2 linked regions of the Pseudoduganella albidiflava genome follow. Each later gene encodes a partner of the first gene's protein in a complex. Links are inferred from orthologs where the notes say so. Each region holds a gene or a part of one and is shown on either strand. Other genes may lie near its edges.

Region 1 (3,408 bases):
CCACGCTGTTCGAGAAGAACGCCCCGCTGTCGCGCAACGATACCAGCAACAGCTATGACGATCCGATCCTGTGCCCGGGCGGCGTGCCGCAGCCGGGCGCCAATCCGCTGCGCGACTGCGACCTGCAGCAGTTCAAGCTGCAAGGCGGCAATCCCGACCTGAAACCGGAAAAGTCGCGCACCTTCTCGGTCGGCGCCGTGTTCGAGCCGGTGCCCGCCCTCACGCTGGCGGTCGACTACTGGGACATCCACCTGCGCGACAAGATCGGTGCGCTGCCGGAACAGACCATCTTCGGCAACTTCGACCGGTACCGCGACCGCTTCCTGCGCTTCCCGGACGGCTCGCCGAACGCGATCCTGGACTTGAACGAAAACCTGGGGAAAGTGGAAACCGACGGTATCGACGTGAGCCTGACGGCGCGCACGCCGAACCAGAGCTGGGGCGGCCTGTCGTTCACGCTGGACGGCACCTGGGTGCACAGCTACCAGTACCAGAACGAGCGCGACGGCGAATTCATCGAGAACGTGGGCCGTTATGCGGACAACTACGTGGTGTTCCGCTGGCGGCACAACATGGCCGTGACCTGGCGCTCCGGCCCGTGGAGCGCCACCGTCGCCCACAACTTCAAGACGCGCTACGACGACCAGAACCTGGTCGATCCGGAGTTCGTCAACCGGGTGTCGTCGTACAGCCTGGTGAACCTGTCGGGCACGTACACGGGCTTCAAGGACATCACGCTGACGGCCGGCGTGAAGAACCTGTTCGACAAGGACCCGCCATTCTCGAACCAGGGCACGGTGTTCCAGAAGGGCTACGACCCGCGCTATACGGACCCGATCGGGCGGGCGCTGTATCTGCGGGGTTCGTACACGTTCTGACCGGACCCTGGCGCTTCATACCCCAACGGCAGAAGCCGGGGTCGGACCCGCCGGGTCTGACCCCAGGGGTTGCTTCGGGGGTACCTGCATGCATGCCGGGTCGCGGGCGAAGTCAAGAACCAGGAACCCAAAAATAGGGACTCTTCCGCATCCAACAACAAAAAAGGCGCCGGGAGGCGCCTTTTTTGTGTGGAGCGAAACGCGCTTACGCGGTACCGCCGACGGTGACGCCGTCGAGCCGCAGGGTCGGCTGGCCGACGCCCACCGGCACGCTCTGCCCTTCCTTGCCGCACACGCCCACGCCGGGGTCGAGCTTCATGTCGTTACCGATCATCGATACGCGGTTCAGCACGTCGGGGCCGTTGCCGATCAGCGTGGCGCCCTTCACCGGGTAGGTGATCTTGCCGTCTTCGATCATGTAGGCTTCGCTGGCCGAGAACACGAACTTGCCGTTCGTGATGTCGACCTGGCCGCCGCCGAAGTTCACCGCGTACAGGCCGTTCTTCACCGAAGCGAGGATTTCCGCGGGGTCCTTGTCGCCGGCCAGCATGTAGGTGTTCGTCATGCGCGGCATCGGCAGGTGCGCGAACGATTCGCGGCGGGCATTGCCCGTCACCGGCATCTTCATCAGCCGCGCGTTCAGCGTGTCCTGGATATAGCCGCGCAGGATGCCGTCCTCGATCAGCGTGGTGCACTGGGTGGGATTGCCCTCGTCGTCGATGTTCAGCGAACCGCGGCGGTCCTGCAGCGTGCCGTCGTCGACCACCGTGACGCCCTTGGCCGCGACGCGCTCGCCGATGCGGCCGGAGAAGGTGGACGAACCCTTGCGGTTGAAGTCGCCTTCCAGGCCGTGGCCGATCGCTTCGTGCAGCAGGATGCCGGGCCAGCCCGGGCCCAGCACCACGGTCATCGGGCCGGCCGGTGCCGGGCGCGAATCCAGGTTCACCAGCGCGCCTTTCACGGCATCTTCCGCATATTGCGTGAGCAGCTCGTCGGTGAAGTAGCCGTAGTCGTAGCGGCCGCCGCCACCGGACGAGCCCATCTCGCGCCGGCCATTCTGCTCGACGATGACGGTGACCGACACGCGCACCAGCGGGCGGATGTCCGCGGCCAGCACGCCGTCGCTGCGCACCACCAGCACCACGTCGTATTCACCGGCCAGGCCGGCCATCACCTGCACCACGCGGGGATCCTTGGCGCGGGCGATTTTTTCCACCCGCTCGAGCAGCTTCACCTTGGCGGCGGCGTCGAGCGACGCCAGCGGGTCGTTCGGCAGGTACAGCGAACGGCCGCCCTGCTGGGCCAGGCTGCCGGCCACCTTGATCTTGCCGGCGCCGACGCGCGCGATGGTGCGCGTGGCGGCCGCCGCGTCGAGCAGCGCCGCTTCGGAAATCTCGTCGGAGTACGAAAACGCCGTCTTCTCGCCGGACACGGCGCGCACGCCGACGCCCTGGTCGATCGAGAAGCTGCCGGTCTTGACGATGCCTTCTTCCAGGCTCCAGCCTTCGTTCTTGGTGAACTGGAAGTACAGGTCGGCGTAGTCGACCTTGTGCGTGAACATGGTGCCGAGCGTCTTGATCAGCTTGGCTTCGTCCAGGCCGAACGGGGTCAGCAGGACGTCGCGCGCGACGGCCAGCGAAGAAAGGTTCGGTTCGAATGGTTTCATGTTGAATTTCCCGAGCTATGACTGGCTGTCATTGTAGTGGATTCGTGGCACGGCCGCCGCCACCCCGCCCCCGCATGGTGTGCGCTTTACCTGCATGCGCCTTACATCGTCCTGTGCCGCAGCGCCGGCAGCTTCTGCCGCACGCTGTCGATCAGCTCGCGGTCGACCAGCCCGCCGACGACACCCTCGCCTTCCTCGATGATCGCGCGCACCTCGCCCCAGGGGTCGATCAGCTGGCTGCGGCCCCAGGTGCGGCGGCCGTTGACGTGAGTGCCGCCCTGCGCCGCCGCCAGCACGTAGCACTGGTTCTCGATGGCGCGGGCGCGCAGCAGCGTGTCCCAATGGGCCGCGCCGGTGGTGTAGGTGAACGCGGCGGGCACCACGATCAGGTCCACCGGCCCCATCGCGCGGAACAGTTCCGGGAAACGCAGGTCGTAGCAGATCGCCATGCCCACCTTGCCGGCGCCCGTCTCGACCGTGCCGACATGCTTGCCCGGCACGATGGTGCGCGCCTCGTCGTACGATTCGCTGTCGTTGGCAAAGCCGAACAGGTGGATCTTGTCGTAGCGCGACACCTGCTCGCCGGCGGGATCGAACACGAGCGTGGTGTTGAGCACCTTGCCGGCCTCGCCGCTGACGAGCGGCAGCGTGCCGCCGAACAGCCAGACGCCGTGCGTGCGCGCCAGGTCGGCCATGGTCTGCTGGATGATCCCGCTGCCGAGCTGTTCGGCCACGGCCACCTTGTCGGTATCGGTCATGCCCATGATCGGCCAGTACTCGGGCAGCACGACGAGCCCGGCTTCGTTCCCGGCGGCCTGCGCGACCAGGCGGCGGGCGGTGGCGATGTTTTCTTCCACGTCGGGC
Region 2 (3,381 bases), 5.1 Mb from region 1 along the record:
CGCCTCGGCCACCGAGGCCCACTGGTTCTGGTCCTGGCGGAATCTTTTCCACGGGTCGTAGATCTTGCGGAACTTGGCGTTCTTCGAGGCTTCCTCTTCCATCACGGCGGTGGAAGTCTTGAAACAGGCATCCATCACATCGCGCGGATAGGTACGCAGCTTGACGCCGTTCTTCAGCAGCCGGGCCAGCGCGGTGGGGTTCTTCACGTCGTATTCGGCCTGCATCGACACGTGCGCCTCGTAGCTGGCCACCTCGATGGCGGCCTGGTACTCCTTGGGCAGTTTTTCCCATTCCTTGATGTTCACGTAGAACGTGAACGAGGCCGACGGCTCCCACCAGCCGGGCGCATAGTAGAACGGCGCCACCTTGAAGAAGCCCAGCTTTTCATCGTCGTACGGGCCGACCCATTCGGCCGCATCGATCGTGCCTTTTTCGAGCGCCGGGTAGATGTCACCGCCGGCCAGCTGCTGCGGCACCACGCCCAGCCGTTCCAGCACCTTGCCGGCAAAGCCGGCCACGCGCATCTTGGTGCCCTTCAGGTCGGCCACCGACTTGATCTCCTTGCGGAACCAGCCGCCCATCTGCGTGCCGGAATTCCCGCCCAGGAAATTGATGATGTTGTAGTCCTTGAAGAACGCGCGCATCAGTTCGCGGCCGCCGCCCTGGTCATACCAGGCGGTGTGCTGGCGCGACGTGAGGCCGAACGGCACCGCGCAATCGAAGGAAAACGTGGAATCCTTGCCGAAGTAGTAGTACGAGGCGCTGTGGCCGCACTCCACGGTGCCGGCTTGCACGGCATCGAGCACCTGCAGGCCCGGCACGATTTCTCCGGCCGCGAACGAGCGGATGGTGAACTTGCCGTTGGTGAGCTGGGAAATGCGCTTGGTGAAGGTATCCGAAGCGCCGAAGATCGTGTCCAGCGACTTGGGGAAGCTGGAGGCGAGGCGCCAGGAAATGGTGGGCTGGGACTGCGCCAGGGCGGGAGCGGCGATGATGCCCGCACCTGCGCCCGCGGCAGCCTTCGCAATGAAGCGTCGACGTTCCATACGGTCTCCTGAGTTTTTTATAGCGTAGGAAAAACGTTACTGCTCAGGACAGTGTAGGGAAACGCCGATGGCGTGGCAACTGTTCAGTTGCCGGCGACGACCATCTTTTCGATCAGGATGGAACCCGTCTGTTTGGTGCCACGGATCAGCACGTCGTTGCCGATGCCGACGATCTGGCGGAACATTTCCTTCATGTTGCCGGCGATGGTGATTTCCTCCACCGGATACTGGATGATGCCGTTCTCGACCCAGAAACCGGAGGCGCCGCGCGAGTAATCGCCCGTCACGTAGTTGGTGCCCTGGCCCATCAGTTCGGTGACCAGCAGGCCGGTGCCCATTTTCTTCAGCATGCCGGCGAAGTCGTCTTCCGGCCGGGTGAGGTTCGACGTGAGCGACAGGTTGTGCGAGCCGCCGGCGTTGCCGGTGGTCTGCATGCCCAGCTTGCGGGCCGTGTAGGTGGACAGGAAATAGCCCTGCAGCACGCCATCCTTGACGACATCGCGGTATTGCGTGCGCACGCCCTCTTCATCGAACGGCGCCGAACCGATGCCGCCCGGCACGTGCGGATCTTCGCTGACCTGCACGTGTTCCGGGAACACCTGCTGGCCCAGCGTATCGAGCAGGAAGGTGGACTTGCGGTACAGCGCGCCGCCCGACGTGGCTTGCACGAAGGCACCCAGCAGGCCGGCGGCCAGCGGTGCCTCGAACAGCACCGGGCAGGTGCGCGTGGTGATCTGGCGCGCGTTCAGCCGCGCCAGCGCGCGCTCGGCGGCATAGCGGCCGATGGCTTCCGGCGTGGCCAGCTTCTTCGGATCGCGCACCGAGCTGTACCAGTCGTCGCGCTGCATGTGGGCGCCCTTGCCGGCGATCGGCGTGGCGGAGATGGTGTGCCGCGAATACGGGTAGCCGCCGATGAAGCCGCGCGAGTTGGCCGACACGAAGTGCGACTGCTGCACGTGCACGCCGGCGCCTTCGCTGTTGGTCACGCGCGGGTCGACCTGGAATGCGGCGGCCTCGGCGCGCTGCGCCAGCACCACCGCTTCCTCGGTGCTGATCGGCCACGGGTAGAACAGTTGCAGGTCGCGCGGGTCACGTTCGAGCAGGTGTTCCTCGGCCAGCCCGGCCGCTTCGTCGTCCGCCGTGAAGCGGGCGATGTTGTAGGCCGCTTCGACGGTGGCGCGCAGCGATGCGGTGGAAAAATCCGACGTCGATGCATTGCCGCGCTTCTGGCCGACGAAGACGGTGACGCCGAGGCCCTTGTCCTTGTTCTGCTCGATCGTCTCGATCTTGCCCTTGCGAACCGACACCGACAGGCCGCTACCTTCGCTGATCTCGACGGCGGCATCGGTGCCGCCGGTCTCGCGCGCATAACTCAATACGTCTCGCGCGATCTGTTTCAACTGGTCCTGGCTGTGGGTGAAATGCGATTCGCTCATAGGGTGTTTTGGTCGGCTAATCTTTAAAACAGTTATCATAGCAGCCGTTTACCGTTTTTACAGGCGCGCCTGAAGTGGCGCGTTTTTCATCATGCCAAATGCAAACCGCGGGGCCGTCGGCTTCGATTCCTCCGAGTTCCAGGAAAAATACGAGCGTCCCTCCAAGACCGAAATGAAACGCCAGTCCGACGCGCTGCAAGCCCTGGGCCTCGAACTGGTGGAACAGCCGCGCGACCGCGTGAAGCGCGTGCCGATGCCGGAGGACGTGAAGGATGCCATTCTGGAATGCCAGAACATCAAGAATCACGAGGGCCGCCGCCGCCAGCTGCAATTCGTCGGCAAGAAGATGCGCACGCTGACCGAAGAGGAAGTGGCCATCATCCAGCGCACCATCGAAGGCTGGAAAGGCGCGTCGAAGGCCGATACGGCCGCGCTGCATGCGCTGGAGCGCCGCCGCGACAAGCTGCTGGCCGACGACCAGGCACTGACCACCCTGCTGGCCGAGCACCAGGAACTGGATGCCCAGCACCTGCGCGCGCTGATCCGCAATGCGCGCAAGGAACAGGCCGAGAACAAGCCGCCGAAGGCGTACCGCGAGATCTTCCAGCTGCTCAAGGAACTGGACGCGAAAACGCGCGGCGCGGCCAAGGCGGCTGCGGATGCCGACGCCGATGCCGAGGATGAGGACGATGACGAACGGGACGAATGACCAGGTGAGCCAGGAGCCGGCCGAGCTCGTGATCGGGCTGGTGTCGGTGTCGGACCGCGCCAGCGGCGGCGTCTACCAGGACGCCGGCATCCCCGCGCTGGAAGAGTGGCTGCGCAGCGCGATCACCACGCCGTTCCGCGTCGAGACGCGCCTGATCCCGGACGAGTGCGCCACCATCGAAGCCACGCT

What was found. Proteins that work in one complex are often made in the same cells at the same time.
Region 2: the proteins of tldD (region 1) and pmbA are in contact, whole or in part, in a solved structure (PDB 5NJ9), measured with the Escherichia coli proteins. The link is inferred for Pseudoduganella albidiflava from one-to-one orthologs.

Annotation. Positions count from the first base shown.
Region 1 is NZ_CP036401.1:5,513,201-5,516,608, forward strand. What follows is about bases 315-3,202. They hold tldD (metalloprotease TldD), read right to left. Parts: upstream 2,545-3,202; coding sequence 1,084-2,544; downstream 315-1,083. Other genes in these bases: EYF70_RS22875 (TonB-dependent receptor plug domain-containing protein), read left to right, coding at 315-878; EYF70_RS22885 (carbon-nitrogen hydrolase family protein), read right to left, coding at 2,646-3,202. In the rest of the region: more of EYF70_RS22875, read left to right, coding at 1-314; more of EYF70_RS22885, read right to left, coding at 3,203-3,408. UniProt on the Escherichia coli protein: Metalloprotease involved in CcdA degradation. Suppresses the inhibitory activity of the carbon storage regulator (CsrA).
Region 2 is NZ_CP036401.1:389,838-393,218, reverse strand. Bases 308-3,168 are described here. They hold pmbA (metalloprotease PmbA), read right to left. Parts: upstream 2,484-3,168; coding sequence 1,131-2,483; downstream 308-1,130. Other genes in these bases: yjgA (ribosome biogenesis factor YjgA), read left to right, coding at 2,575-3,168; EYF70_RS01685 (TRAP transporter substrate-binding protein), read right to left, coding at 308-1,047. Also shown: more of EYF70_RS01685, read right to left, coding at 1-307; more of yjgA, read left to right, coding at 3,169-3,192; mog (molybdopterin adenylyltransferase), read left to right, coding at 3,173-3,381.